DNA from 2 places in the Bacillus sp. FSL H8-0534 genome. Region 2 is predicted to be linked to the other one. Evidence: a T-box and tRNA genes for the amino acid it is inferred to sense, from the RefSeq annotation. Region 2 holds a T-box; the other holds one or more tRNA genes.

Region 1 (14,287 bases), 280 kb from region 2:
CAACCGTCACTCCTTGGAATAAAACAGAGTGTTTTACATCTCCTTCAACAACGCATCCTTCATTAATTAATGATTCTTCTACCTTTGCGCCTTCAGCAATATACTGCGGCGGCTCATTTGGATTCACCGAATAAATGCGCCAGCTATGATCATTTAACTGTAAGGTCGATTCTTCTCGAAGCAAGTCCATATTTGCTTCCCATAAACTTTTTACAGTTCCAACATCTTTCCAATACCCTTCAAATGGGTAAGCAATGAGCTTTTTCTCCTCGTCTAATAAAAGCGGGATGACATCTTTTCCAAAATCATTACTAGATTCTGGATTTCTTGCATCCATCTCTAAATATTCTTTTAAAACAGCCCAATTAAAGATATAAATTCCCATCGAAGCAAGATTGCTTTTTGGAAATTGTGGTTTTTCCTCAAATTCAACAATTTCCATATCCTCATTCGTATGCATAATGCCGAATCGACTTGCTTCATCCCAAGGTACTTCAATAACTGAAATCGAAACATCTGCTTCTTTTTCAATATGGTAATCTAACATTTTACTGTAATCCATTTTATAAATATGATCTCCTGACAAAATCAGAACATATTCCGGATCGTACTGATGCAAATAGTTTAAGTTTTGATAAATAGCACTCGCTGTTCCTGTATACCATTTCACTCCTGAAGATTCCGAGTACGGAGGCAATACGGTCACGCCGCCATTCACACGATCTAAATCCCAAGCATTACCGATTCCAATATAACTATGAAGCTCAAGCGGCTGATACTGCGTTAAAATTCCAACTGTTTCAATACCAGAGTTTGCACAATTACTTAATGTGAAATCAATAATTCGGTACTTACCGCCAAACGGAACAGCTGGCTTTGCTAAATTTTTTGTTAAAGCACTTAAACGACTACCCTTTCCTCCTGCTAGTAACATCGCTACGCACGTCTGCTTTTGAACCATCTTGTTTTTTGCTCCCCTTTCTCGTTTTCACTGGTCTTAAAATGGATACGCCAAATGGTGGAATTGTTATTTCTACATGGGCAGACTGATTATGATACGGCTCTAGAATTGTCTTTAGGCGCTTTTTATTTACCTGCCCTGAGCCGCCATATATTGCTGCGTCACTATTTAAAATCTCGTTATAATACTTGAACTCTGGTACACCTACTTTATAATTTTCATACACAATATTAGTAAAATTACATATCACAACAAAGATATCGTCTTCCTTATCCCCTTTACGAATAAACGAGAAAATACTTTGTTCTTTGTTATCGGCATCAATCCACTGAAATCCTTCCTGCGAATGATCCAACTGCCAAAGTGGTTTAGAGCGCTTATACAATGCTATGAGCTCTTTAAAGTAATCATGCATATAACGATGCATTTCAAAATCATGCAAATTCCAATCTAGACCCTCGAGATCTTTCCATTCGTCAAACTGACCAAATTCCCCACCCATAAAGAGTAATTTCTTTCCAGGATGCGTAAAGAAATACCCGTATAATAAACGCAGTTGTGCAAACTTTTCCCAGTAGTCTCCTGGCATTTTATTTAACAATGATTTTTTTCCGTGAACGACTTCATCGTGAGAGAGCGGTAATATAAAGTTTTCGGAGTAAGCATATAGCAAAGAAAATGTCATTTTCTCATGAATATATTTCCGATATTCCGGTGCACACTCCATGTATTTTAGAACATCATTCATCCAGCCCATATTCCACTTATAATTAAACCCTAGTCCGCCTTCATACACTGGCGCAGTCACAAGTGGCCAAGCTGTCGAATCTTCTGCGGTCATCAAAAATTCTTCGTCCTCTGCAAATACTGCCTCATTTAACTCACGCAAGAAGGAAACGGCGTATTCATTACTTTGCTGCTTCCCTTCTTTTTCCCAGTACAACATATTCGCAACCGCATCGACACGAAAGCCGTCAATATGGTAATACTTCATCCAAAACAGTGCATTTGAAATTAAAAAATTACGCACTTCCTGTTTTCCTAAATCAAAATTTACTGTGCCCCAAACGTGATTTTCCTGTACATCCAAATCTTTATATTCATAGGTCGGCGCTCCATCAAATAAATACAACCCATGAGCATCTTTACAAAAATGACCCGGCACCCAATCTAAAATGACACCGATTCCATATTTATGACATTCATCGACAAAATACATGAAATCATGCGGTGTACCAAATCGGCTTGTCACCGCATAATATCCGGTTCCCTGATATCCCCAGGAACGGTCATATGGATGTTCCACAAGCGGCATAATTTCAATGTGGGTAAATTGATGTTCCACCACATAAGGAATGAGCTCCTCTGCCATCTCTCGATATGAGTACAGAGAGCCATCTTCTTTCTTTTTCCATGAACCAAAATGCAACTCATAAATTGCCATTGCTTCCTTATAAATTAATTTTCGTTTCTTCTTTCGAAACCAATTTTTATCATTCCATTTATATCCCTTTATATCAAAAATAACAGATGCCGTATTTGGTCTTACTTCTGCATATGTTGCATAGGGATCTGCTTTTAAAATTGTTTCACCATCTGGAGTTTCAATCGCATACTTATATATTTCATTTTCCCCCAAATGTGGTATAAACAATGACCAAATACCCTCTTCTGCCATTTTTCGCATCTTATGCCCTTCAATATCCCACTCATTAAAATCGCCAACTACACTCAGAGCTTTCGCATGAGGAGCCCATACTGTAAATCGTACGCCTTGTATTTCATCTTCCGTTACAAGATGCGCGCCAAATATGTTATAGCTCTCATAACACTGCTTTGTATGAAATTCATACACACTCTCTTCTATACAATTTGTTACACTCAATATGTTCACCTCACTAAGATGACAGAATTTTTATTACTTTTTAAATATTCTATAGGAAACTGAAATATCCTTGTGTATTTTTAAATAAATATACGTTTTTTCGCGGAAATTAAAGGTAACACTTTAATTTTTCGTCAAATTTATCGAATTTTGACGAATATTCATTGAAAGCGTTTTATTTTTTGTTCGTCCTTTTTTATTTTTCACAAAAATATACAATAGTAAGAAGGTCTCTATTTTTCTAGTTTCTTCCCTATCTTTATTATCTTGAAACAAATGTTTTCTCATAAAGTGAAACTTTAATCAGCTCTCACCAATTGGGATTTTACGGGCAGTTTATCTCCCACCTAACTTTTTTGTTTCCATTGAATTTTGAGGTGAGATTATTACTGTCCACGAATAACGGAGTAAAACATTTACTGGAAATCATGCTTTCTAACTATCCCCTCACTTAAATACTATATTTTATCTAATTGTTAGTAAGGCGCTATATATTTCACTCTAAACATGGGGGCTTATTATAGCATAGCGCTTCTCCTATTTTAACAACCCTGAAACATCAAAATAACGCATTACAAGCTGGTATAGTATATTTATCTAATCCTACTGTTACCGTCAATATGAAAGATTTAAAGCCAGGTAATTCGTTCAAGAAGAACTTCAAAACTGAAAACAAAGAAAAGTACCGACTCTCGGTACTTTTCTTGTTTTTTCATTTCTTATTTACTTGTAAACCATAACTGTTTGTAACGGAGTAAAACCTATCTTTTCATCAATCTCTTGAGCAAAGTTTGTGGAAAATACATTAAGACGTACTTCCTCATATCCATTTCTTTTCAACTCTTCAATCCCAGCCTGAACTAACTTTTTAGAAATCCCTTTACCTCGAAATTCAGATAAAACCAAATTCCCTTTCTGTAAAATAATCCGTATTTGTCCCTACTAATATCCATCCAGCTATTGAATCATTCTCTTTGTATACAAAATAATACGCCCCTTTTTCAATAAGACCTGTCATCATCTGTATCGCTTTTTCTCCGGAAATTGTTCCATGATTTTGAATACCTTCATTAGCAGATAATGCTACATTAGATAGTATGTATGTTGTTTCTTCAGCATTAGCTCTTTCTATCATAACTTTATTCCCCTCATTTCATGGATTTAATTTCCATATAAAAAAATAAAAGCACTCTATACAAAATAGGGTGCTTTTCCTATAAATGATCCTTTTCCAGCAAAAGGGGGTGTATATTTGGGGATATACAGGGAAACTGGAAAAGGAATTTATATAAAGTTATATAAAAATTCAGAAGCCGGAAGCAATTTCCCGCTTCTGAATTATTTATCAATTATCCTTATAGTACTGGTGCCATTGTTTCTTTTAATACTTTTACAGAGTGAGTAAATTTCGCTTTTTCTTCTTCATTTAACTCAAGCTCCACGATTTCACGTACACCTTCGCGGTTAATGACAGCTGGAACACCTACATAAGCATCTTTCTCGCTGTATTGACCTTCAAGGTATGCAGATACAGTTAGTACACTGTTCTCGTTGTTTAAGATCGCTTTAGTTACACGAAGTAGTGACATACCAATTCCGTAGTAAGTTGCACCTTTACGCTCGATGATGTGGTAAGCAGCATCGCGTACATTTGCAAAGATTTTATCTAAATCATCTTGGTTATACTGTTCGTTGTTCGCTAAGATTGTTTCTAGCTTTTGTACACCTACAGTAGCGTGGCTCCATACTGGAAGTTCAGTGTCACCGTGCTCACCAATGATATATGCATGAACGTTACGTGGATCTACATCTAAATAGTCACCTAACATGTAGCGGAAACGAGCAGAGTCTAAAGTTGTACCAGAACCGATTACGCGTTCTTTTGGTAATCCAGATTCTTTCCAAGTTACATAAGTTAAAATATCAACTGGGTTAGTTGCGATTAGGAAAATACCATCAAATCCGTTATCCATAATGCCGCGAACGATTTGCTTAAAGATTTTTGTATTTTTCTCAACTAAATCTAAACGAGTTTCACCTGGCTTTTGTGGTAATCCAGCAGTGATAACAACTAAATCTGCATCTTTGCAATCTGCATAACTACCGCTCCAAACTTTTGTTGGTGATGGAGAGAATGGTACCGCATGGCTTAAGTCCATTGCTTCCCCTTCCGCTTTAGCCTCATTTACATCCACAAGTACAAATTCTTCAGCTACACCTTGGTTAATCATTGAGTAAGCATAACTACAACCTACTGCACCTGTTCCTACTAATACTACACGATTGATACCTTTTTTCATGGTAAATTCCCCTCTCTATTGTTCACATTTATTTTTTTTATTATTGTTTAAGTAATTAATTAAAATACTAATTTAATGTTGTTTAACTTCTTTACATTCATATTGTAGCACGATTCATTGTGAATATATTCACAAATTATGACCTATTTGTGAACTTTCTCACAGACAGTAGAAAGTTATGATATTAGGTGTGGAATCGATTTTAATGGAAGCCTTTTCTTTAGATTGTGAAAAGCTTATTTCCTTATATTTTATCGTTTACCTATTAAAGATTAGATCATACATAATTTGCAAAAGCTCTATATCCTTCCCATTACAATTTCTTTATACTCAAAAACGAAAAAGCTATCCTTTCAGCAGTATTTCCAGAAAGAATAACTTATTTTTTCGTTTTTGGAACCATCCTTTTTCTTAGTTTGTTGACAGTATGAGGGTGCCTCTACAAACTATTAGTAACATCTCCACCTTATCTTTTTTCCGGCATTAAACGGGTAGATACCCCAATTCGATTCCATGCATTAATAGTAACAATCTGCATAACGATTTCAGCAATTTGTTCTTCTTCAAAGAAATTTCTTACCTCTTCATATACCTCATCAGGAACGTGCGTTTCCGCTACTAGTGTAATTGCCTCTGTCAAAGCAAGCACAGCACGTTCTTCCTGCGTAAAAAATGGTGTCTCACGCCAAGCATTAAGAGCATAAATACGTTGCTCTGTTTCCCCTAGTTTTCGTGCATCTTTCGTATGAATATCAATGCAATACGCACATCCATTGATTTGAGAAGCACGGATTTTAATTAGCTCTTTCAATATTTCATCGATACTTGTAGTCATCAAGTATTTTTCTAAACCTACCATTGCCTTATAACCTTCCGGGTTTACCTTTCCCATTAAAAATCTTGTTTCCATCTTATATTCCCTCCATAAAATTAGTTTGTACTTTGGTACCAGGATATTTAATAAGGTCTTTCATGAATTATTTCAAATTACTATCTGCCGTAAAATATTTTCATTCATGACAGAAGCTCTAATAGAAAACATACAAGCATCCCTTTTATATCCTGTCACTTATAAGACAAATTAGCTTTTCAATTTGTGACAAAATAAAAAAGAGATCTAAAAAAAAGATCTCTTTTTCAATTACATGCTATAGAACTGGAATATGCTTTAGTTTATCAGGATTGACTACAATGTAAATTCTTCTAATGGATTCTCCGCTTTCATCCCACTCAAAGCATATGGCCTTCTCTGCACGGCCCTTATTCCTTGCTAAAATACCAAATTGACCATTTATGATAGTTGGGAGAAGCTCCAATTGGAAGAATCCTCGTGAAACAATAGACTCCAAAAATATCTGGATACGCTGTTTGCCCATAATCGGAAATATAGCAGCACGTACTTTACCGCCTCCGTCAGTGACAAGTGTTGCATCTACTGTCAGTAAATTAATAAATCCCTCAAAATTTCCTGTTTCTGAGCCTTTGATAAAGGTATGTATCATCTTTTCTGTATGATCCAATTGTTGCGGATGTACGGGTACTTCATGCCTTATCTTCTCTTTACAACGACTAAAAATCTTTCGGCAATTTGCCTCTGATTTGTTTAAAAGCTCCGCTATTTCACGATACTCGTACTTAAACACTTCTCTTAAAACAAATATAGCTCTTTCAACAGGTGTTAACTTCTCTAACAGTACAAGAAATGCATAGGATACTCTTTCGGTTTGCAGTAGTGTTTCCATTGGATTTAATTTCTCCGTATCTATCTCTGGCTCAGGAAGCCATTCTCCTGTATACATTTCTCTCTGTTTCCGCGCAGACTGTAGTACATTCAAACAATGGTTTGTTGTCACCTTAATTAAATATGCTTTCATATTTCTAATTTGTTCTTGCTCCATATGCTGACTTTTAATGAGTATATCCTGTGCAACATCCTCTGCATCACTAACAGAGCCAAGCAGGCGGTATGCAACAGAGTAAACTAAGGATTGATACGTTCGATACAAAGTTTCAAAATCCATACTATCACTCCATTCTATAGCGTGTTCCAATATAAAAATATATGATTTGTTATAATTCTTTCTGTTACAAAAGGAACGATTCTTCATTTTATACAAACTCTTATATATTGCTGACATGATAATATTGGTTAATTTTTATTCATTGGTATAGATAACAATGCTTTATAGATTGTATCTTGAACAATATTTTCCGCTTCCACTGCATTTACACCGATTTTAAGAAGATATCTATAAATATTCTTAGACGTTTGTATAATTATTTCTTCAACTTTTTCATATGCCATTGCTCTCTCCTTTCTATTAGTTAGACGCCTCAAAAAGAAAAAAGTATACAAAAATTATCAATTTTAATAAAAAAAGCAGACTTTGATAAGTCTGCTTTTTCTTGAAGAAAATATCATTATAAACAAAAAGAGATAGCACATTATGCTATCTCTTTAAGTATGACCCGTACGGGATTCGAACCCGTGTTACCGCCGTGAAAGGGCGGTGTCTTAACCACTTGACCAACGGGCCAGTTTCTGGCAGAGAAGAAGGGATTCGAACCCTCGCACCGCGTTAGCGATCTACTCCCTTAGCAGGGGAGCCCCTTGAGCCACTTGGGTACTTCTCTATATAATATGGCTCCGCAGGTAGGACTCGAACCTACGACCGATCGGTTAACAGCCGATAGCTCTACCACTGAGCTACTGCGGAATAATGGTGGGCCTAAATGGACTCGAACCATCGACCTCACGCTTATCAGGCGTGCGCTCTAACCAGCTGAGCTATAGGCCCCCAATGGAAAAAGCGGGTGAAGAGAATCGAACTCTCGACCAGAGCTTGGAAGGCTCTTGTTTTACCACTAAACTACACCCGCATGAAACTAAAATGGTGAGCCATGAAGGACTCGAACCTTCGACCCTCTGATTAAAAGTCAGATGCTCTACCAACTGAGCTAATGGCTCATTTTGAAAGTGGTGCCGGCTAGAGGACTTGAACCCCCAACCTACTGATTACAAGTCAGTTGCTCTACCAATTGAGCTAAGCCGGCTTGCTATTTCAAAATGGTGGCTCGGGACGGAATCGAACCGCCGACACGAGGATTTTCAGTCCTCTGCTCTACCGACTGAGCTACCGAGCCTTTATGTAAAATGGCGGTCCCGACCGGGGTCGAACCGGCGATCTCCTGCGTGACAGGCAGGCATGTTAACCACTACACCACGGGACCATTGGTTGCGGGGACAGGATTTGAACCTGCGACCTTCGGGTTATGAGCCCGACGAGCTACCAGACTGCTCCACCCCGCGACGATACAATATTCTTTTAAAAAAATGGAGGAGGTAGAGGGATTCGAACCCCCGCGCGACTCTCGCCGCCTGTCGGTTTTCAAGACCGATCCCTTCAGCCAGACTTGGGTATACCTCCAGGGAATTTACTTTAAATGGTGGACCTTGTAGGACTCGAACCTACGACCGGACGGTTATGAGCCGTCTGCTCTAACCAGCTGAGCTAAAGGTCCCTTATGGTAGCGGCGGAGGGGATCGAACCCCCGACCTCACGGGTATGAACCGTACGCTCTAGCCAGCTGAGCTACACCGCCATAATAAAGTTATAAGTGGAGCCTAGCGGGATCGAACCGCTGACCTCCTGCGTGCAAGGCAGGCGCTCTCCCAGCTGAGCTAAGGCCCCATGTTTTAAAAATATCGGGAAGACAGGATTTGAACCTGCGACCCCCTGGTCCCAAACCAGGTGCTCTACCAAGCTGAGCCACTTCCCGTTAATAAAAGCGCGCCCGAGAGGACTCGAACCCCTAACCTTTTGATCCGTAGTCAAACGCTCTATCCAATTGAGCTACGGGCGCATATGGTGCCGAGGGCGGGGGTCGAACCCGCACGGTGGTCACCCACCGCAGGATTTTAAGTCCTGTGCGTCTGCCTGTTCCGCCACCCCGGCATGTCATATTGAAAATTGGAGCGGAAGACGGGATTCGAACCCGCGACCCCAACCTTGGCAAGGTTGTATTCTACCACTGAACTACTTCCGCAAGACATGTATGAGATATTTTATTAAAAGTGCGGGTGAAGGGAGTCGAACCCCCACGCCAAAGGCGCCAGATCCTAAGTCTGGTGCGTCTGCCAATTCCGCCACACCCGCATAATATAATTTTTTAAGAAAAAATGGGGCGACTGATGGGAATCGAACCCACGAATGCCGGAGCCACAATCCGGTGCGTTAACCACTTCGCCACAACCGCCATAGTTGCTGGTGCCGGCTAGAGGACTTGAACCCCCAACCTACTGATTACAAGTCAGTTGCTCTACCAATTGAGCTAAGCCGGCAATATATGGTGGAGGATGACGGGATCGAACCGCCGACCCCCTGCTTGTAAGGCAGGTGCTCTCCCAGCTGAGCTAATCCTCCATTTGCCTGGCAACGTCCTACTCTCACAGGGACAAGGCCCCAACTACCATCGGCGCTAGAGAGCTTAACTTCCGTGTTCGGTATGGGAACGGGTGTGACCTCTCTGCCATCATTACCAGACTTATTTCATTTGAGACAATCATTATTATACTTGATTCATTTAAAATGTCAACAAGTTTTTTTATGTTCTCTCAAAACTAGATAACATTTGCTTCATATTATATGGTTAAGTCCTCGATCTATTAGTATTCGTCAGCTCCACATGTCACCATGCTTCCACCTCGAACCTATCAACCTGATCATCTTTCAGGGATCTTACTAGCTTACGCTATGGGAAATCTCATCTTGAGGGGGGCTTCATGCTTAGATGCTTTCAGCACTTATCCCTTCCGCACATAGCTACCCAGCTATGCCCTTGGCAGAACAACTGGTACACCAGCGGTGCGTCCATCCCGGTCCTCTCGTACTAAGGACAGCTCCTCTCAAATTTCCTACGCCCACGACGGATAGGGACCGAACTGTCTCACGACGTTCTGAACCCAGCTCGCGTACCGCTTTAATGGGCGAACAGCCCAACCCTTGGGACCGACTACAGCCCCAGGATGCGATGAGCCGACATCGAGGTGCCAAACCTCCCCGTCGATGTGGACTCTTGGGGGAGATAAGCCTGTTATCCCCGGGGTAGCTTTTATCCGTTGAGCGATGGCCCTTCCATGCGGAACCACCGGATCACTAAGCCCGACTTTCGTCCCTGCTCGACTTGTAGGTCTCGCAGTCAAGCTCCCTTATGCCTTTGCACTCTACGAATGATTTCCAACCATTCTGAGGGAACCTTTGGGCGCCTCCGTTACACTTTAGGAGGCGACCGCCCCAGTCAAACTGCCCACCTGACACTGTCTCCCGGGTCGATAAGACCCGTAGGTTAGAATTTCAATACAGTCAGGGCGGTATCCCACCAGCGCCTCCACCGAAGCTAGCGCTCCGGCTTCAAAGGCTCCCGCCTATCCTGTACAAACTGTACCAAAATTCAATATCAGGCTACAGTAAAGCTCCACGGGGTCTTTCCGTCCTGTCGCGGGTAACCTGCATCTTCACAGGTACTATAATTTCACCGAGTCTCTGGTTGAGACAGTGCCCAAATCGTTACACCTTTCGTGCGGGTCGGAACTTACCCGACAAGGAATTTCGCTACCTTAGGACCGTTATAGTTACGGCCGCCGTTTACTGGGGCTTCAGTTCAGAGCTTCGCTTACGCTAACCCCTCTCCTTAACCTTCCAGCACCGGGCAGGTGTCAGCCCCTATACTTCGCCTTACGGCTTCGCAGAGACCTGTGTTTTTGCTAAACAGTCGCTTGGGCCTATTCACTGCGGCTTTCCGTTAAGAAAGCACCCCTTCTCCCGAAGTTACGGGGTCATTTTGCCGAGTTCCTTAACCAGAGTTCTCTCGCACACCTTAGGATTCTCTCCTCGCCTACCTGTGTCGGTTTGCGGTACAGGCACCTTTTATCTCGCTAGAAGCTTTTCTTGGCAGCGGGGAATCAAAGACTTCGCTCCATAAGGAGCTTCCCCATCACAGCTCAGCCTTCACGATAAGCGGATTTGCCTACTTATCAGCCTAACTGCTTGGACGTGCACAACCAATCGCACGCTTCTTCTATCCTTCTGCGTCCCTCCATTGCTCAAACGATAAAGAGGTGGTACAGGAATATCAACCTGTTGTCCATCGCCTACGCCTGTCGGCCTCGGCTTAGGTCCTGACTAACCCTGAGCGGACGAGCCTTCCTCAGGAAACCTTAGGCATTCGGTGGACGGGATTCTCACCCGTCTTTCGCTACTCATACCGGCATTCTCACTTCTAAGCGCTCCACCAGTCCTTACGGTCTGACTTCACTGCCCTTAGAACGCTCCCCTACCACTGATACCATAGGTATCAATTCGCAGCTTCGGTGGTGTATTTAGCCCCGGTACATTTTCGGCGCAGAGTCACTCGACTAGTGAGCTATTACGCACTCTTTAAATGGTGGCTGCTTCTAAGCCAACATCCTAGTTGTCTAAGCAACTCCACATCCTTTTCCACTTAATACACACTTTGGGACCTTAGCTGGCGATCTGGGCTGTTTCCCTCTTGACTACGGATCTTATCACTCGCAGTCTGACTCCTAAGGATAAGTCATTGGCATTCGGAGTTTGACTGAATTCGGTAATCCGATGAGGACCCCTAGTTCAATCAGTGCTCTACCTCCAAGACTCTTACACTTAAGGCTAGCCCTAAAGCTATTTCGGGGAGAACCAGCTATCTCCAGGTTCGATTGGAATTTCTCCGCTACCCACACCTCATCCCCGCACTTTTCAACGTGCGTGGGTTCGGGCCTCCATTCAGTGTTACCTGAACTTCACCCTGGACATGGGTAGATCACCTGGTTTCGGGTCTACGACCACGTACTAAACGCCCTATTCAGACTCGCTTTCGCTACGGCTCCGCCTCTTCAGCTTAACCTCGCACGGGATCGTAACTCGCCGGTTCATTCTACAAAAGGCACGCCATCACCCATTAACGGGCTCTGACTATTTGTAGGCACACGGTTTCAGGATCTCTTTCACTCCCCTTCCGGGGTGCTTTTCACCTTTCCCTCACGGTACTGGTTCACTATCGATCACTAGGTAGTATTTAGCCTTGGGAGATGGTCCTCCCAGATTCCGACGGAATTTCACGTGTTCCGCCGTACTCAGGATACATTCAAGAGAGAACGAAGTTTCGACTACGGGGTTGTTACCCTCTATGACGAGCCTTTCCAGGCTGCTTCGTCTACCTCGTTCCTTTGTAACTCCGTATAGAATGTCCTACAACCCCAAGAGGCAAGCCTCTTGGTTTGGGCTAGATTCCGTTTCGCTCGCCGCTACTCAGGAAATCGCATTTGCTTTCTCTTCCTCCAGGTACTTAGATGTTTCAGTTCCCTGGGTCTGTCTTCCTTACCCTATGTATTCAGGTAAGGATACCATACCATTACGTATGGTGGGTTTCCCCATTCGGAAATCTTCGGATCAAAGCTTACTTACAGCTCCCCGAAGCATATCGGCGTTAGTCCCGTCCTTCATCGACTCCTAGTGTCAAGGCATCCACCGTGCGCCCTTTCTAACTTAACCAAACTAAAATTAAAAAATATGAGCTACACTGTTATCTAGTTTTCAAAGAACATACATTTATTTCTGAGAGATAGTTCTCTCAAAACTGAACAAAACGAAACACGGAAACTTATATTGATGAACAGCGTTCATCAATTCTCCATAGAAAGGAGGTGATCCAGCCGCACCTTCCGATACGGCTACCTTGTTACGACTTCACCCCAATCATCTGTCCCACCTTAGGCGGCTGGCTCCAAAAAGGTTACCCCACCGACTTCGGGTGTTACAAACTCTCGTGGTGTGACGGGCGGTGTGTACAAGGCCCGGGAACGTATTCACCGCGGCATGCTGATCCGCGATTACTAGCGATTCCAGCTTCATGTAGGCGAGTTGCAGCCTACAATCCGAACTGAGAACGGTTTTATGAGATTAGCTCCACCTCGCGGTCTTGCAGCTCTTTGTACCGTCCATTGTAGCACGTGTGTAGCCCAGGTCATAAGGGGCATGATGATTTGACGTCATCCCCACCTTCCTCCGGTTTGTCACCGGCAGTCACCTTAGAGTGCCCAACTTAATGATGGCAACTAAGATCAAGGGTTGCGCTCGTTGCGGGACTTAACCCAACATCTCACGACACGAGCTGACGACAACCATGCACCACCTGTCACTCTGCCCCCGAAGGGGAAGCCCTATCTCTAGGGTTGTCAGAGGATGTCAAGACCTGGTAAGGTTCTTCGCGTTGCTTCGAATTAAACCACATGCTCCACCGCTTGTGCGGGCCCCCGTCAATTCCTTTGAGTTTCAGCCTTGCGGCCGTACTCCCCAGGCGGAGTGCTTAATGCGTTAACTTCAGCACTAAAGGGCGGAAACCCTCTAACACTTAGCACTCATCGTTTACGGCGTGGACTACCAGGGTATCTAATCCTGTTTGCTCCCCACGCTTTCGCGCCTCAGTGTCAGTTACAGACCAGAAAGTCGCCTTCGCCACTGGTGTTCCTCCATATCTCTACGCATTTCACCGCTACACATGGAATTCCACTTTCCTCTTCTGCACTCAAGTCTCCCAGTTTCCAATGACCCTCCACGGTTGAGCCGTGGGCTTTCACATCAGACTTAAGAAACCACCTGCGCGCGCTTTACGCCCAATAATTCCGGATAACGCTTGCCACCTACGTATTACCGCGGCTGCTGGCACGTAGTTAGCCGTGGCTTTCTGGTTAGGTACCGTCAAGGTGCCAGCTTATTCAACTAGCACTTGTTCTTCCCTAACAACAGAGTTTTACGACCCGAAAGCCTTCATCACTCACGCGGCGTTGCTCCGTCAGACTTTCGTCCATTGCGGAAGATTCCCTACTGCTGCCTCCCGTAGGAGTCTGGGCCGTGTCTCAGTCCCAGTGTGGCCGATCACCCTCTCAGGTCGGCTACGCATCGTTGCCTTGGTGAGCCGTTACCTCACCAACTAGCTAATGCGACGCGGGTCCATCCATAAGTGACAGCCGAAGCCGCCTTTGAATTTCGCACCATGCGGTGCAAAATGTTATCCGGTATTAGCCCCGGTTTCCCGGAGTTATCCCAGTCTTATGGGCAGGTTACC
Region 2 (14,287 bases):
AGTGACTATGGGCTTTCACAAAACTTAGGAATCACACGAAAAGCAGCAGGGGAATTTATTGAAAAGTATTTCGCAAGCTTCCCTGGTGTAAAAGAATATATGGATGAGATTGTACAAGAAGCGAAGCAAAAAGGATACGTTTCTACATTATTAAATCGTCGCCGTTATATTCCGGAAATTACGAGTCGTAATTTTAATTTGCGTAGCTTTGCGGAGCGTACTGCGATGAATACACCAATTCAAGGTAGTGCGGCAGATATTATTAAAAAAGCGATGATTATTATGGCGGATCGCTTAGAAGAAGAAGGCTTACAAGCGCGTCTTCTTCTGCAAGTACACGATGAATTGATCTTTGAAGTGCCAAAAGAAGAAGTAGAAAAATTAGAAAAGCTTGTACCTGAAGTGATGGAGCATGCGATTGAACTTGCTGTTCCTCTAAAAGTTGATTATTCTTCTGGTCCAACTTGGTATGACGCAAAATAAGGAAGTGATTGAATGCCTGAACTACCAGAGGTTGAAAATGTTAGAAGGACACTTGAAAACCTTGTAACGGGAAAAACAATTCAAGATGTGATCGTAACATATCCAAAATTAGTAAAGCGACCAGATGACGCAGAGCTCTTTAAAGAAATGTTACGAGGTGAAAAGATTGAACGGATTGAGCGAAGAGGTAAGTTTTTACTTCTATATGTAACAAAGTATGTTATTGTTTCACATTTGCGTATGGAAGGGAAATATTTGCTTCATAAAGATGATGAGCCGGTAGATAAACATACGCATGTGCGTTTCCAGTTTACAGATGGTACAGAGTTACACTATAAAGATGTAAGAAAGTTCGGCACGATGCATCTCTTTAAAAGAGGTGAAGAATTTGACCAAATGCCACTTGCTGATTTAGGGCCTGAGCCATTTGACGCTGAACTGACAGTAGGGTATTTGCAAGAAAGATTGCAAAAGACAAACCGTAAAATAAAAGTTGTATTGCTCGATCAACGTCTTTTAGTCGGGCTTGGTAATATATATGTAGATGAAGTTTTATTCCGTTCCGGGATTCACCCGGAACGAGAAGCTTCATCTTTAACGAAAGCTGAAATAGAAAAGATTCATGCGGCGACCGTTGCAACATTAGCGGAGGCTGTTGAGCGCGGTGGAAGTACAATCAGAACGTATATCAATTCGCAAGGACAAATCGGCTCGTTCCAAGAGCTTCTAAATGTGTATGGAAGAAAAGGTGAACCATGCGTAACTTGTGGGAACGTGATTGAAAAGACAGTTGTTGGTGGACGAGGAACGCATTATTGTCCTATGTGCCAGCCAAAAAGCTAAGAAAGATATCGTTTTCTAATAACATCGGATAGGCATTTGTCATATACATACAGCAAAGCTATGTATAGGGAAGGAGCTTACCGATGTATCATTATTTCTCTCTTATTTTATTAGCTTTTACATTAAGTTTGGATAGCTGTAGTGTAGGGCTTACTTATGGTTTGCGGAGCGTACGGATTCCGTTAAAATCGATACTCATCATTGGAATGTGTTCAGCGGCTGTTATGCTTGTGTCGATGGGAATTGGACATATGATTGCTAAGGTGTTTTCTCCGGTGATTGCAACGCGCATTGGCGGAATCGTTTTAGTGGTTATTGGAGCGTGGGTGTTGTATCAGTTTTTTCGGAGTGATAAAAAAGACGAACCGCAGCAAGAAGAGAAAGTTTGGAAGTTAGAAATTGCTTCGCTTGGGTTAGTCATTCAAATTTTACGGAAACCGACTGTTGCCGATTTTGATAAATCAGGCACGATTTCTGGTGGGGAAGCCTTGCTTTTAGGTATCGCTCTTTCAGTAGACTCGTTTGGAGCAGGGATTGGTGCATCCTTACTAGGATATACACCCGCCATGATGGCAGTGTTAGTTGCCGTTATGAGTTCTCTGTTTTTATTTATCGGAATGAGGCTAGGAACGGTTTTATCGAATATGCGATGGTTACAAAAATTTACGTTCCTACCTGGGATTTTACTTATTATTATTGGAATTTGGAAAATGTAAGTGGGAGCGTGAAACATAAGTTTCACGCTTCTATTTGTGAGGAGGAAATAGAATGACAATTGTTATAGGTTTAACAGGAGGTATTGCAAGTGGAAAAAGTACTGTTTCACAAATGTTTCGTGAACTGCAAATACCTGTAATTGACGCGGATATTATTGCAAGAGAAGTTGTAGAACAAGGTAAAGAAGCATATAAAGAAATTGTAGAGGTATTCGGTGAAGATGTATTACAAGTAGATGGCAAACTAGATCGCCAAAAGCTTGGGAGTATTGTATTTCATAATGAAGAAAAACGATTGCAGTTAAACAAAATTGTTCATCCTGCTGTTCGGAAAGAAATGAATGTTCAGAAGGATATGTACATAAAAGAAGGAGTGCAAGCGGTTGTGTTAGATATTCCGCTTCTATTTGAGAGTAAGTTAACAGCACTTGTTGATCGGATTGTAGTTGTAGCTGTATCACCTAGTATGCAATTAGAACGTTTAATGAAGCGAAATGGCTTTACAGAAGAGGATGCGAAAGCACGTATTGATTCGCAAATGCCTTTAGCGGAGAAAGCAACATTAGCTAATAAAGTTATTTATAATGATGGCACAATTGCTGAGACAAAAGCGCAATTACAGCTCATTTTAAAAGAATGGAACATTATTAACTAAAAAATTGTGAAATTAGTGAAAATGCTTAGTGACATATCTTCTTTTTGTGTTATACTATTATTGGGATTGGAGATAAATAGTATAACGCATTCAAGGGGGATAACATATTATGACTCGTGTGGCAATTAATGGATTTGGACGTATTGGGAGAATGGTATTTCGTCAAGCGATAAAAGAAAGCGCATTCGAAATTGTAGCGATTAACGCAAGCTATCCACCAGAAACATTAGCACATTTAATCAAGTATGATACAGTTCATGGCAAGTTTGACGGAACAGTGGAAGCATTTGAAGATCATTTATTAGTGGATGGGAAAATGATTCGCCTTCTAAACAACCGCGATCCAAAAGAATTGCCTTGGAAAGAACTGGATGTTGAAATTGTAATTGAAGCAACTGGTAAATTTAATGCGAAAGAAAAAGCAATTCTTCACGTAGAAGCTGGGGCGAAAAAGGTTATTTTAACAGCACCTGGTAAAAATGAAGATGTAACAATTGTAGTTGGTGTAAACGAAGAACAATTAGATATTACAAACCATACTGTGATTTCAAATGCATCTTGTACAACAAACTGTTTAGCGCCTGTTGTTAAGGTGTTAGATGAGCAATTTGGAATTGAAAACGGTTTAATGACAACTGTTCATGCTTATACAAATGACCAAAAAAATATTGATAACCCACATAAAGATTTACGAAGAGCGCGTGCTTGTGGACAGTCTATTATTCCTACAACAACAGGCGCTGCGAAAGCTCTAGCGAAAGTTCTTCCACATTTAAACGGAAAACTTCATGGGATGGCACTTCGTGTTCCGACACCAAACGTGTCTCTTGTTGACTTAGTAGTAGATGTAAAACGTGATGTAACAGTTGAGGAAATTAATGAAGCGTTTAAAACTGTTGCAAACGGTCCATTGAAAGGGATTATTGAGTTCAGTGAGGAACCTTTAGTTTCGATTGACTTTAATACAAATACACACTCAGCTATCATTGATAGTTTATCTACAATGGTAATGGGCGAACGTAAAGTGAAAGTACTTGCTTGGTATGATAACGAGTGGGGTTACTCTCGCCGCGTTGTAGATCTTGTGAAGTTAGTTGGCGCTGAATTAACAAAACAAGAAAGTGTGCAACACATTTAATGATACAAGGAAGGCAAGCGATTGCTTGTCTTCTTTTTTATGCTTTTTTCTGAAAAGGAAAAAAATTATATGAGTATATTTTTATAAATGGTACATATAAAAAACATTGTGATTACTGCATTTGTGAATCAATTATTTTTTTTGGGGAAAAGTAAAGAAGAGAATATGACAAAAAATCGAAAAAACTGTTGTTGCAAAATGAAAATAAACAAAGTATACTAACACTCGTAAACTTAAGAGCTGAGGTACGTAGTTACTACTTAAAGGGTTAGGACCTCTCTGGACTAACTTTCCCCCGTGGTAGTAGAGCAAGCCAAATTGCAAATTAGTTTTCAATTCGAACAGTTAGATTAAATTTTTATGAGGGGGAACTGTAGAATGGATACTATGGACACGATGGGTCGTCACGTAATCGCTGAACTTTGGGATTGCGATTTCGACAAGCTTAATGATATGCCGTTTATTGAACAATTATTTGTGGATGCAGCACTAAGAGCTGGTGCTGAAGTACGTGAGGTTGCTTTTCATAAATTTGCGCCACAGGGTGTAAGTGGAGTTGTAATCATTTCGGAGTCACATTTAACAATTCATAGCTTTCCAGAGCACGGCTATGCAAGTATTGATGTTTATACTTGCGGGGATCGTATTGATCCAAATGTTGCTGCAGAGTATATTGCAGAAGGTTTAAATGCGAAAACGCGAGAGAGCATCGAGCTTCCTCGAGGCACAGGTAGCTTCGAAATTAAGCATAGAGAAACAAAAGCTCTTTAAAAAAGAACATAATTGATTTAAAATGTAAAGAGGTGTATAATGCACCTCTTTTTAGTTTATATAAATTTGAAATTGTAAAATGGTAGACTGTTTTTGACGAATGCTTGCTATAAAGTAAATTTTTAAAAAGTAATGTATTATTGAACGTGAATAGTAGGATAAGGTAGTGAGCAAATACAAATAGGTTATATAATATTGTATATATATTTTCACATGTAGATGAAGTAAAAAGAATGAAGATTAAATTGCAAGGGAGTGAATGAGTTGCGTTGTCCAGCCTGTTTTCATAATGGTACAAGAGTATTGGATTCACGTCCGGTAGATGAGGGACGCTCCATTCGAAGAAGAAGAGAGTGTGAAAGTTGTTTAAATCGATTTACGACATTTGAACGAGTAGAAGAACCACCTCTTATTGTTGTAAAAAAAGAGGGAACACGAGAAGAGTTTAATAAAGAAAAGATTTTGCGTGGATTAATTAAAGCGTGTGAAAAAAGACCTGTATCGTTAAAACAATTAGAAGAAGTAACACAAAATGTGGAGCGTGAACTTCGTAATTTAGGAATATCAGAAGTGAAAAGTGATATGATCGGTGAAATCGTAATGGAAGCACTTCGAGATATTGATGATGTTGCTTATGTACGATTTGCCTCCGTATATCGTCAATTTAAAGATTTAAATGTATTTATTGAAGAATTAAAAGATATACTGCAAAAAGAACGAGAATAAAGTGAAACTTTGAGCCCGCAAATAGTGGTGAAAAAGAGCTAGAAGCGAAAGCTATTAGCTCTTTTTCACTAAGGAATTATATACGTAGAATGGAAGAAAGGAATTGCAAGGATGGAAAAACAGTCATGGATGGAGCTATTGCCAATTGATCGTTATAAAGTAAGTGCGAAAGGGTTGCTGCATAGTTACGATCGGAAGGTATTAACGATGTTATATCAACCATTAGTGGGTAGTAAGGCTTTTAGCTTATACATGACGCTGTGGGGAGAGCTAGAACAGGATCGTGTATTTGGAAAAGAGAATACACACCACTCTCTTATGGTGACAATGCAAATGCAGCTTCCTGAAGTATATGAAGAACGGATGAAATTAGAAGCAATTGGGCTTTTAAACGTATATATAAAAAAAGAAAAAGATATTCGAATGTTTATATACGAATTGCAGCCGCCGTTATCACCAAAACAATTTTTTGATGATATTGTCCTGAGCATCTTTTTGTATAATCGATTAAGCCGTGCGAAATATAATCAAGTTAAACAATATTTTTTAGAAGAAGAGTTTGATTTTGCTTCTTATGAAAATGTTACACATTCCTTTAATGATGTATTTGGGTCTTTTAATCCAGGGCAATTTGAACATGCGCAAGAGGAACTTCGAATTCCAAGTAGCGCAGTTATGCCGGGCAATGAAAAAGGAACTGCCCCACAACTTTGGAACGATTTCTTTGATTTTTCTTTATTTGTAGAAGGGTTATCGACTCTTGTGCCGCGAAAAGCGATTACGGACCAAGTGCGTGAATGTGTTGTTACACTCTCTTACGTGTATGGTGTGGATGTGCTGTCGATGCAAAATATTGTGCTTGGTGCAATGACAGAATTGCAAACGATTGATATGGAAAGGCTTCGGAAAGGAGCGCGTGATTGGTATCAATTTGAAAATGGTCAAGCGCTTCCAGTGTTAAGTGAACGAGTACAGCCTCATGCTGCACGTACGATGAAAGAGAAAGAGCCGTCTACGCAAGAAGAGATGCTCATTAAACAGCTAGAAGAAATTTCTCCAAAACAATTGTTAAAAGAAATTTCAGGCGGGGCAGAAGCAACGAAAGCAGATTTGCAAATTGTAGAAGAAGTAATGATGAATCAAAAACTAACGCCAGGTGTGGTCAATGTACTTATTTATTATGTGATGCTGCGTTCGGATATGAAGCTTGCCAAAACATATGTTGAGAAAATTGCGGGGCACTGGGCACGAAAAAAAGTAGGTACGGTATCAGAAGCGATGGCATTGGCGAAAGAAGAGAATCGTCAATATCAAGAATGGGCTGAAACGAAGAAAAAGGGTCATACTTCGAAGAAAACAGTGCGGAAAGAAATGGTGCCCGATTGGTTGAAAGAACAATCCGAGGAACAACCAGAAGAACAGCCTAAGGAACTTACGAATGTGGCGAAAAAATCGAGCAAGTTAGAAGAAGAACGAAAGAGATTGGAAGAAGAGTTGAAAAAATATAAGCGTGATTAATAGAAGAGAATGAACGCTCTTTGAGGTGAGAGAATGGAGCATATTCAAAATTCATTTGCAAAGTTGATGCAAAATGAGAATTTTAAAAATAGATACGAAGTGTTAAAGGCGGAAGTGATGGCACATCCGCGTGTGAAAGAGTTTATTGAAGAACATAAAGGTGAAGTGACGACTTCCATGATAGAGCGAAGTCTTGTGAAACTGTATGAATACATTGGGCAAAGTGTTGGATGTGCAGATTGTCCGAACTTAGAATCATGTAAAAATATGATTCAAGGATATGAGCCGAAACTGATTATTCAAGGTAAGATGATTGATATTCAATATGATCGCTGCGTAAGAAAAGTGGCTTATGATGAGCGGAAGAAATATGAAAAATTAGTTCAAAGTGTCTATATGCCAAGTGATATTTTACAGGCTTCTATGGAAAATTTAGATCCATCAGATTTAGAACCGCGAATTGAGGCGATTCGTGCAGCAAATGAATTTTTAAATGCATACGAACCTGGAAAAAAAGTACAAGCGTTATATTTCTACGGTAAATTTGGTGTAGGGAAAACGTATCTCTTAGGAGCGATTGCGAATGAATTAGCCTTAAAAAAAATAAGTTCAATGATCGTATACTTACCAGAATTTTTACGAGAAATTAAAAGTTCACTGCAAAATAATACGATAGGTGAAAAAATTGATGCGGTGAAGCGTGTACAAGTATTAATGTTAGATGATATTGGGGCGGAAGCAATGTCAAGCTTTGTGCGTGATGATGTGCTTGGTGCTATACTGCAGTTCCGAATGCTTGAAAACTTACCGACGTTCTTTACGTCTAATTTTGACTTTAAACAGCTAGAACATCATTTAACCTACACACAGCGTGGAGAAGCAGAAGAAATGAAAGCGGCGCGTATTATGGAGCGTATTAAGTATTTGGCGAAGCCAGTTCCAATTGGTGGGAAAAATCGTCGTCATACGTAAAGAGTGAGCATACTGCTTGCTCTTTTTTTATGTTTCTTCAGTATATGTTTGAAATTTCATACGAGCTTGTATCATTTTTTTTCTAGTCCCTTAATATATATAAAATTAGCAAGGATTGTAGAGTGAAGCGGAAGCAGGTATTGCTACTTAGCGCCTAGCTTTCGTGAACTGGACTCTTATGGGGGCTTGAGAGAAAGTAACTCCGTAGAGCGGGATAAAAGGGGGGACAGGAGTGATTGAAATCTGCTTCGAAGAAAAAAATGATGCTGCGCACGTATATCAACAACTGATAAAGAGAACGGAAAAGCTATATAAAGAAACAAGTGTTTATTTATATGAACAAAAGGTAACGATTCATATACCAATATGCGAATCGAATTATATTGAGAAAGTTTTAACACCAGTACTTCTTTATTTTATTGTTAATATAAAACAAAACGAATGGCTTCGTACTATTTTAAAAGAGAAATTTTTTTATGAAGAACAAGAAGAGTGCCATCAAATTTTACATATGGCACATGCTATCTTAAATGGAAAGCGAAAAGGGATTGCCCGTGATCTAACACGTAATAAGATTGAAGTCCGTATTATGTCTTCTTTAAAAGGATGGCTCTGTGACCCACTTTCTTTTTCTTTTTCATCTTATATTCGTTTTCGCCTCCGCGCATATAGGGAGATGGTACACCGACTTGCGGAAGTGGCGATCGATGAATATAAAATGGAGCAAGAATATCAAGTGTTTGTAGAAATGCTAAGGCAACAAGTGAGCAGCCGAAAATCACGTTTACCATGTCTACATCTTGTATTTGATGAAAGTTTTATTTTTTATGATGAAAAAGGAATACGTTTAAAACAAGAAAAATTGGTTCAATATATAGAAGAGGATTTACTAAATAAGCAGGGCGTATATATTGACACGAAGGTAATTGCACCGCTTCTTTCTATTGCGCCGAGAATGATTTATTTGTACACGAAAGAGCAAGATCACAATATGATTGTTACCCTTCAAAATGTATTTCAAGAACGAGTTCAGTTATGTGCACTGCATGAATTTGAACACAACGTGAAAAATTTAAAAAATAAAGGGAACACCCTTGATTTTCTAAGTTTTTGAGCATATAATTACCTACATAAATGAAATATATTGAAATGTTACGATGAGGACATGAGTGATTTACTACGATTTTCAGAGAGGGAAGCCTTAGGGTGTGAGCTTCCTAGTACGGGTTTATTACTTACCACCTCTAAACTTTAGCAGTGAACACTTTTTCTAGTAATTGCTAACGGCCAACACCGTTATGTTGAACTTGAGCAATTGACAGTTTAGTTAATTGGAACAAGGGTGGAACCACGAATTCAACACTCGTCCCTTTTTACGGGATGAGTGTTTTTTATTTTGAGAAAAAAAGGAGTGACCAGTGATGGCAGATGTAGTTAAAATTATTTTCCCTGATGGAGCTGTGAAGGAGTTTCCAAAAGGAACAACAACTGAAGAAATCGCAGCTTCTATTAGCCCAGGCTTAAAGAAAAAAGCTGTGGCTGGAAAATTAAATGATGAGATGATCGATCTTCGTACACCAATTGAAGAAGATGGTGCAGTTTCAATCATTACATTAGATTCTGAAGATGGCTTATACATTTTACGCCACTCAACAGCCCATCTTTTAGCACAAGCGTTAAAACGTTTATATAAAGATGTAAAACTTGGTATTGGTCCAGTAATCGAAAATGGTTTCTACTACGATATCGATATGGAAGAAGCAATTACAGTTGAGGACTTCCCAAAAATCGAAAAAGAGATGCAAAAAATTGTGAACGAGAATTTAGAAATCGTTCGTCATGAAGTGCCACGTGCGGAAGCACTTCGCCGTTATGAAGAAATTGGCGATGAGCTAAAATTAGAATTAATTAACGATCTTCCAGAAGATGCGATTATTTCAATTTATGAACAAGGCGAATTCTACGACCTTTGCCGTGGGGTTCACCTTCCATCTACAGGGAAAATTAAAATGTTTAAATTGTTAAGTGTTGCAGGTGCTTACTGGCGTGGCGATAGCAATAATAAAATGCTACAGCGTATTTACGGTACTGCATTCGTGAAGAAAGCAGAATTAGATGAGCATTTACGTATGCTTGAAGAAGCGAAAGAGCGTGACCACCGTAAATTAGGTAAAGAGTTGAAATTATTTACAAATAGCCAAAAAGTAGGACAAGGTTTACCGCTTTGGTTACCAAAAGGTGCAACAATCCGTCGTATTATTGAGCGTTACATTGTTGATAAAGAAGCGAGCTTAGGATATGACCACGTATATACTCCAGTATTAGGAAGCAGAGAGCTTTATGAAACTTCTGGTCACTGGAATCACTACCGAGATGGCATGTTCCCATCAATGGAAATGGATAATGAGGAATTAGTACTTCGTCCAATGAACTGCCCTCACCATATGATGGTGTATAAAAACGATATCCACAGCTATCGTGAATTACCAATTCGTATTGCAGAGCTTGGAACAATGCACCGCTATGAAATGTCGGGTGCACTATCTGGATTACAACGTGTACGTGGAATGACTTTAAATGATGCGCACATTTTCGTTCGTCCAGATCAAATTAAAGAAGAATTAAAACGCGTTGTAAACTTAACTTTAGAAGTATATAAAGACTTCGGTTTAGAAAATTATTCATTCCGCTTATCTTATCGTGATCCAGAAGATACTAAAAAGTATTATGCTGACGATGAAATGTGGGAAAAAGCACAATCTATGTTAAAAGAAGCTATGGATGAAATGGGTCTTGAGTACTATGAAGCTGAAGGTGAAGCTGCATTCTACGGTCCAAAACTTGACGTTCAAGTTCGTACTGCACTTGGAAAAGACGAAACACTTTCAACTGTACAATTAGACTTCTTACTTCCGGAGCGCTTTGAATTAACTTACGTTGGGGAAGATGGTAAACCTCATCGTCCAGTTGTTATTCACCGCGGTGTTGTATCAACTATGGAACGTTTCGTTGCTTTCTTAATCGAAGAGTACAAAGGTGCATTCCCAACATGGTTAGCGCCAGTTCAAGTACAAGTAATCCCAGTTTCTCCGCAAGTACATTTAGACTACGCGAAGAAAGTACAGGAAGACTTGCAACGTGCTGGTATCCGTGTGGAAGTGGATACTCGTGAAGAGAAAATCGGTTATAAAATCCGTGAAGCACAAATGCAAAAAATTCCGTATATGCTTGTAGTAGGTGACAATGAAGTTGCTGAAAACGGCGTAAACGTACGTAAATACGGTGAACAAAAATCAGAAACAATCGCATTAGATGCGTTTGTTGATATGATTAAAGTTGAAGGAAAACGCTAAGGAAAAGGCGCGGCATGCCGCGCCTTTGTTTTATGGGTAAGGGGAACAAAAATTAGAAATAATAACCAAACAAGACTTATCATAAAAAAGTATTGCATGTATTCGTGTTGTTTGTTACAATATTTCTTGTTGTTAGTAAAACGCGTCTTCTTGACAGACTTTATATCCTATGGTAAACTCATCAAGGATAATAGAATATTGTTTTGTAGAACAAGTAGAAGCACCCGCTTCTCACCTGATTGACGCATACGCAGTTAGCAGGTAAATGTCTTTCTTACTTAAGATTGTACAAGTGTGGGTGTCCGTATGCCCACACTTTTTTGTTTGGGTTCTATGACTACAAACGTATTCTAAGAAAACCTTGGAGGTGGCTTACTATTAGCAAGGATATGATGATTAACGAGCAAATTCGTGCACGTGAAGTACGTTTAGTTGGTGCGAATGGTGATCAACTTGGCATCAAGTCTCGTAATGACGCTTTAGACTTAGCTGCAAATCTTAATCTTGATTTAGTATTGGTTGCTCCAAATGCGAAACCGCCAGTATGCCGCATTATGGACTACGGTAAATTCCGCTTTGAGCAACAAAAGAAAGAAAAAGAACAGCGCAAAAATCAAAAAGTAATTAGCATGAAAGAAGTTCGTTTAAGTCCAACAATTGATGAACACGACTTTAACACAAAACTTCGTAATGCTATCAAGTTTTTAGAGAAAGGCGACAAGGTTAAAGCGTCAATTCGCTTTAAAGGACGTGCCATTACTCATAAAGAAATCGGTCAACGTGTTTTAGATCGCTTCTCAGAAGCTTGTGCTGAAGTTAGTACAATCGAATCTAAGCCTAAAATGGAAGGACGTAGTATGTTCTTAGTTTTAGCACCGAAAAACGATAAGTAATAGATAGAGGAGGAAATACCTATGCCTAAACAAAAAACTCATCGCGGCGCTGCAAAGCGTTTCAAAAAGACTGGATCTGGTAAACTTAAGCGTTCACACGCTTACACAAGCCATTTATTCGCTAACAAATCTACGAAAGCTAAACGTAAACTACGTAAAGCTGGCGTAGTAAGCGCTGGTGACTTCAAACGCATTCGTCAAATGCTTGACAACTTAAAATAAGTTCGGCTGATATATAGAACAAATAGGAGGTAATATTATGCCAAGAGTAAAAGGTGGTACAGTTACTCGTCAACGTCGTAAAAAAGTTATAAAATTAGCAAAAGGTTACTACGGTTCTAAAAATACATTATTTAAGGTTGCTAACCAACAGGTTATGAAATCTTTACTATATGCATTCCGTGACCGTCGTCAAAAGAAACGTGACTTCCGTAAATTATGGATCACTCGTATCAACGCAGCTGCTCGTATTAACGGTCTTTCTTACAGCCGTTTAATGCACGGTTTAAAAGTTGCTGGTATCGAAGTTAACCGCAAGATGCTTGCTGACTTAGCTGTTCATGACGAAAAAGCTTTCGCTGAATTAGCAACAGTTGCAAAAAACAACTTAAACTAATTGTTCAAAAACCTTAGAAGAATTTTCTTCTGAGGTTTTTTTTATTGTTTGGAGCTACTTTTATAATTAATATAATTGTTCAATAATTTGTGATATATTTCGCAAATTATTGTCATAATTCAACTGCCTCTCGTTTCTTCTATTATATTAAGATGAACTTGTAAGAACTTTTTGTATCTATAACTAGGAGGCGTTTACATGAAAGCAGCAGTTGTAAATGAGTTCAAAGAGAAGTTAGAAGTGAAAGAAGTTCCAAAACCAAAAGCTGAACTTGGTGAAGTTCTTGTACATATTGAAGCATGCGGCGTTTGCCATACAGATTTACATGCGGCGCACGGTGATTGGCCGGTAAAACCGAAACTCCCATTAATTCCAGGACATGAAGGTGTTGGAGTTATTGAAGAAGTAGGGGAAGGTGTTACTCACGTGAAAGTTGGTGACCGGGTTGGAGTACCATGGCTATATTCAGCGTGTGGTCATTGTGAATATTGTTTATCTGGCCGTGAAACGCTTTGCTTAGATCAACATAATGCAGGTTACTCAGTTGATGGTGGTTATGCAGAGTATTGCGTTGCGGCAGCTGATTATGTTGTGAAAGTACCGGATAACTTAGAGTTCGTTGATGCAGCACCGCTATTTTGTGCCGGTGTTACAACATATAAAGCATTAAAAGTATCAGAAGCAAAACCTGGTGATTGGGTTGCGATTTTTGGTATCGGTGGCCTTGGGCATTTAGCCGTTCAATATGCAAAAGCAATGGGGTTACATGTTGTTGCTGTTGATACCGTAGATGATAAATTAGAGCTTGCCAAAGAACTTGGTGCAGATTTAGCTGTGAATCCACTTAAAGAAGATGCGGCAGCGTGGATATTCGAGAAAGTAAAAGGTGTGCATGCATCTATTTGCACAGCTGTATCAAAGCCGGCATTTGATCAAGCGTATCGTTCTGTTAGACGAGGTGGCGCGTGTGTGGCAGTAGGGTTACCACCAGAAATGATGGAAGTACCAATCTTTGATACCGTCTTAAATGGCGTGAAAATTATTGGCTCTATCGTAGGGACAAGAAAAGACTTACAAGAAACATTGCAATTTGCCGCAGAAGGAAAAGTAAAAGCAATTATAGAAACACGTCATCTTGATGAAATTAATGAGATTTTTAGTGAAATGGAAGAAGGAAAGATTAATGGACGTGTTGTACTTGATATGACAAAATAAGTATAAAAGCTATAACAATATAGAAGAATATGTAGTAAAAAAGTCGGAGGTTTCCTCTGGCTTTTTTACTGTCGTTTAAAGGCATCTTTCCTAGTAGAAACGACACTGCTATAATGGAAAGATGATATGGAAGTTTCATCATATGTAGATGATGTCTGAAACGTATTGATGATTTAGGGACAAGCTATTTTATAAGGGGCTAGGAAGCTAACTAGATAATAAAGGGTAGGATTTTTAAAGCTTACAATAAATATGAGATGAAACAACATTGTTTTTATGCGATGTTGGAGGAGGAATAGAATGGATTTACTACAGCTATTTAAATTACAAAAAGAGTTAGATGATCGTATTGTGAAAGAACATGATTTACAACCGAAGAAATTATTAA

What was found. The T-box of region 2 lies ahead of thrS (threonine--tRNA ligase). A T-box ahead of a tRNA ligase gene usually reads a tRNA of that ligase, here a tRNA-Thr.
Region 1: it has a tRNA-Thr gene. The T-box ahead of thrS (threonine--tRNA ligase) is inferred to sense a tRNA for this amino acid. The anticodon was not compared.

What each region holds. Positions count from the first base shown of each region.
Region 1 is NZ_JBBOUC010000001.1:3,789,885-3,804,171, reverse strand. Features, by position in the region: gene MHH71_RS19280 (glucose-1-phosphate adenylyltransferase) at 1-961, opposite strand, end outside; gene glgB (1,4-alpha-glucan branching protein GlgB) at 909-2,846, opposite strand; gene MHH71_RS30655 (TasA family protein) at 3,386-3,586, shown strand; gene MHH71_RS30650 (GNAT family N-acetyltransferase) at 3,570-3,752, opposite strand; gene MHH71_RS30645 (hypothetical protein) at 3,739-3,981, opposite strand; gene MHH71_RS19265 (L-lactate dehydrogenase) at 4,202-5,146, opposite strand; gene MHH71_RS19260 (carboxymuconolactone decarboxylase family protein) at 5,613-6,056, opposite strand; gene MHH71_RS19255 (RNA polymerase sigma-70 factor) at 6,295-7,167, opposite strand; gene MHH71_RS19250 (hypothetical protein) at 7,296-7,451, opposite strand; tRNA gene MHH71_RS19245 (tRNA-Glu) at 7,612-7,683, opposite strand; tRNA gene MHH71_RS19240 (tRNA-Ser) at 7,690-7,780, opposite strand; tRNA gene MHH71_RS19235 (tRNA-Asn) at 7,789-7,863, opposite strand; tRNA gene MHH71_RS19230 (tRNA-Ile) at 7,868-7,944, opposite strand; tRNA gene MHH71_RS19225 (tRNA-Gly) at 7,956-8,026, opposite strand; tRNA gene MHH71_RS19220 (tRNA-Lys) at 8,039-8,114, opposite strand; tRNA gene MHH71_RS19215 (tRNA-Thr) at 8,125-8,200, opposite strand; tRNA gene MHH71_RS19210 (tRNA-Phe) at 8,215-8,290, opposite strand; tRNA gene MHH71_RS19205 (tRNA-Asp) at 8,302-8,377, opposite strand; tRNA gene MHH71_RS19200 (tRNA-Met) at 8,380-8,456, opposite strand; tRNA gene MHH71_RS19195 (tRNA-Ser) at 8,482-8,574, opposite strand; tRNA gene MHH71_RS19190 (tRNA-Ile) at 8,592-8,668, opposite strand; tRNA gene MHH71_RS19185 (tRNA-Met) at 8,673-8,749, opposite strand; tRNA gene MHH71_RS19180 (tRNA-Ala) at 8,766-8,838, opposite strand; tRNA gene MHH71_RS19175 (tRNA-Pro) at 8,853-8,926, opposite strand; tRNA gene MHH71_RS19170 (tRNA-Arg) at 8,937-9,010, opposite strand; tRNA gene MHH71_RS19165 (tRNA-Leu) at 9,014-9,102, opposite strand; tRNA gene MHH71_RS19160 (tRNA-Gly) at 9,119-9,193, opposite strand; tRNA gene MHH71_RS19155 (tRNA-Leu) at 9,223-9,303, opposite strand; tRNA gene MHH71_RS19150 (tRNA-His) at 9,328-9,403, opposite strand; tRNA gene MHH71_RS19145 (tRNA-Thr) at 9,413-9,488, opposite strand; tRNA gene MHH71_RS19140 (tRNA-Val) at 9,495-9,570, opposite strand; rRNA gene rrf (5S ribosomal RNA) at 9,575-9,690, opposite strand; rRNA gene MHH71_RS19130 (23S ribosomal RNA) at 9,793-12,714, opposite strand; rRNA gene MHH71_RS19125 (16S ribosomal RNA) at 12,860-14,287, opposite strand, start outside.
Region 2 is NZ_JBBOUC010000001.1:4,072,958-4,087,244, forward strand. Features, by position in the region: gene polA (DNA polymerase I) at 1-483, shown strand, start outside; gene mutM (DNA-formamidopyrimidine glycosylase) at 496-1,326, shown strand; gene ytaF (sporulation membrane protein YtaF) at 1,410-2,042, shown strand; gene coaE (dephospho-CoA kinase) at 2,095-2,697, shown strand; gene MHH71_RS20720 (glyceraldehyde-3-phosphate dehydrogenase) at 2,807-3,835, shown strand; gene speD (adenosylmethionine decarboxylase) at 4,223-4,606, shown strand; gene nrdR (transcriptional regulator NrdR) at 4,871-5,332, shown strand; gene MHH71_RS20735 (replication initiation and membrane attachment family protein) at 5,444-6,850, shown strand; gene dnaI (primosomal protein DnaI) at 6,884-7,822, shown strand; gene ytxC (putative sporulation protein YtxC) at 8,055-8,936, shown strand; T-box leader at 8,968-9,196, shown strand; gene thrS (threonine--tRNA ligase) at 9,244-11,175, shown strand; ribosomal protein L20 leader region at 11,382-11,503, shown strand; gene infC (translation initiation factor IF-3) at 11,565-12,068, shown strand; gene rpmI (50S ribosomal protein L35) at 12,090-12,290, shown strand; gene rplT (50S ribosomal protein L20) at 12,328-12,684, shown strand; gene adhP (alcohol dehydrogenase AdhP) at 12,883-13,899, shown strand; gene MHH71_RS20775 (dUTP diphosphatase) at 14,200-14,287, shown strand, end outside.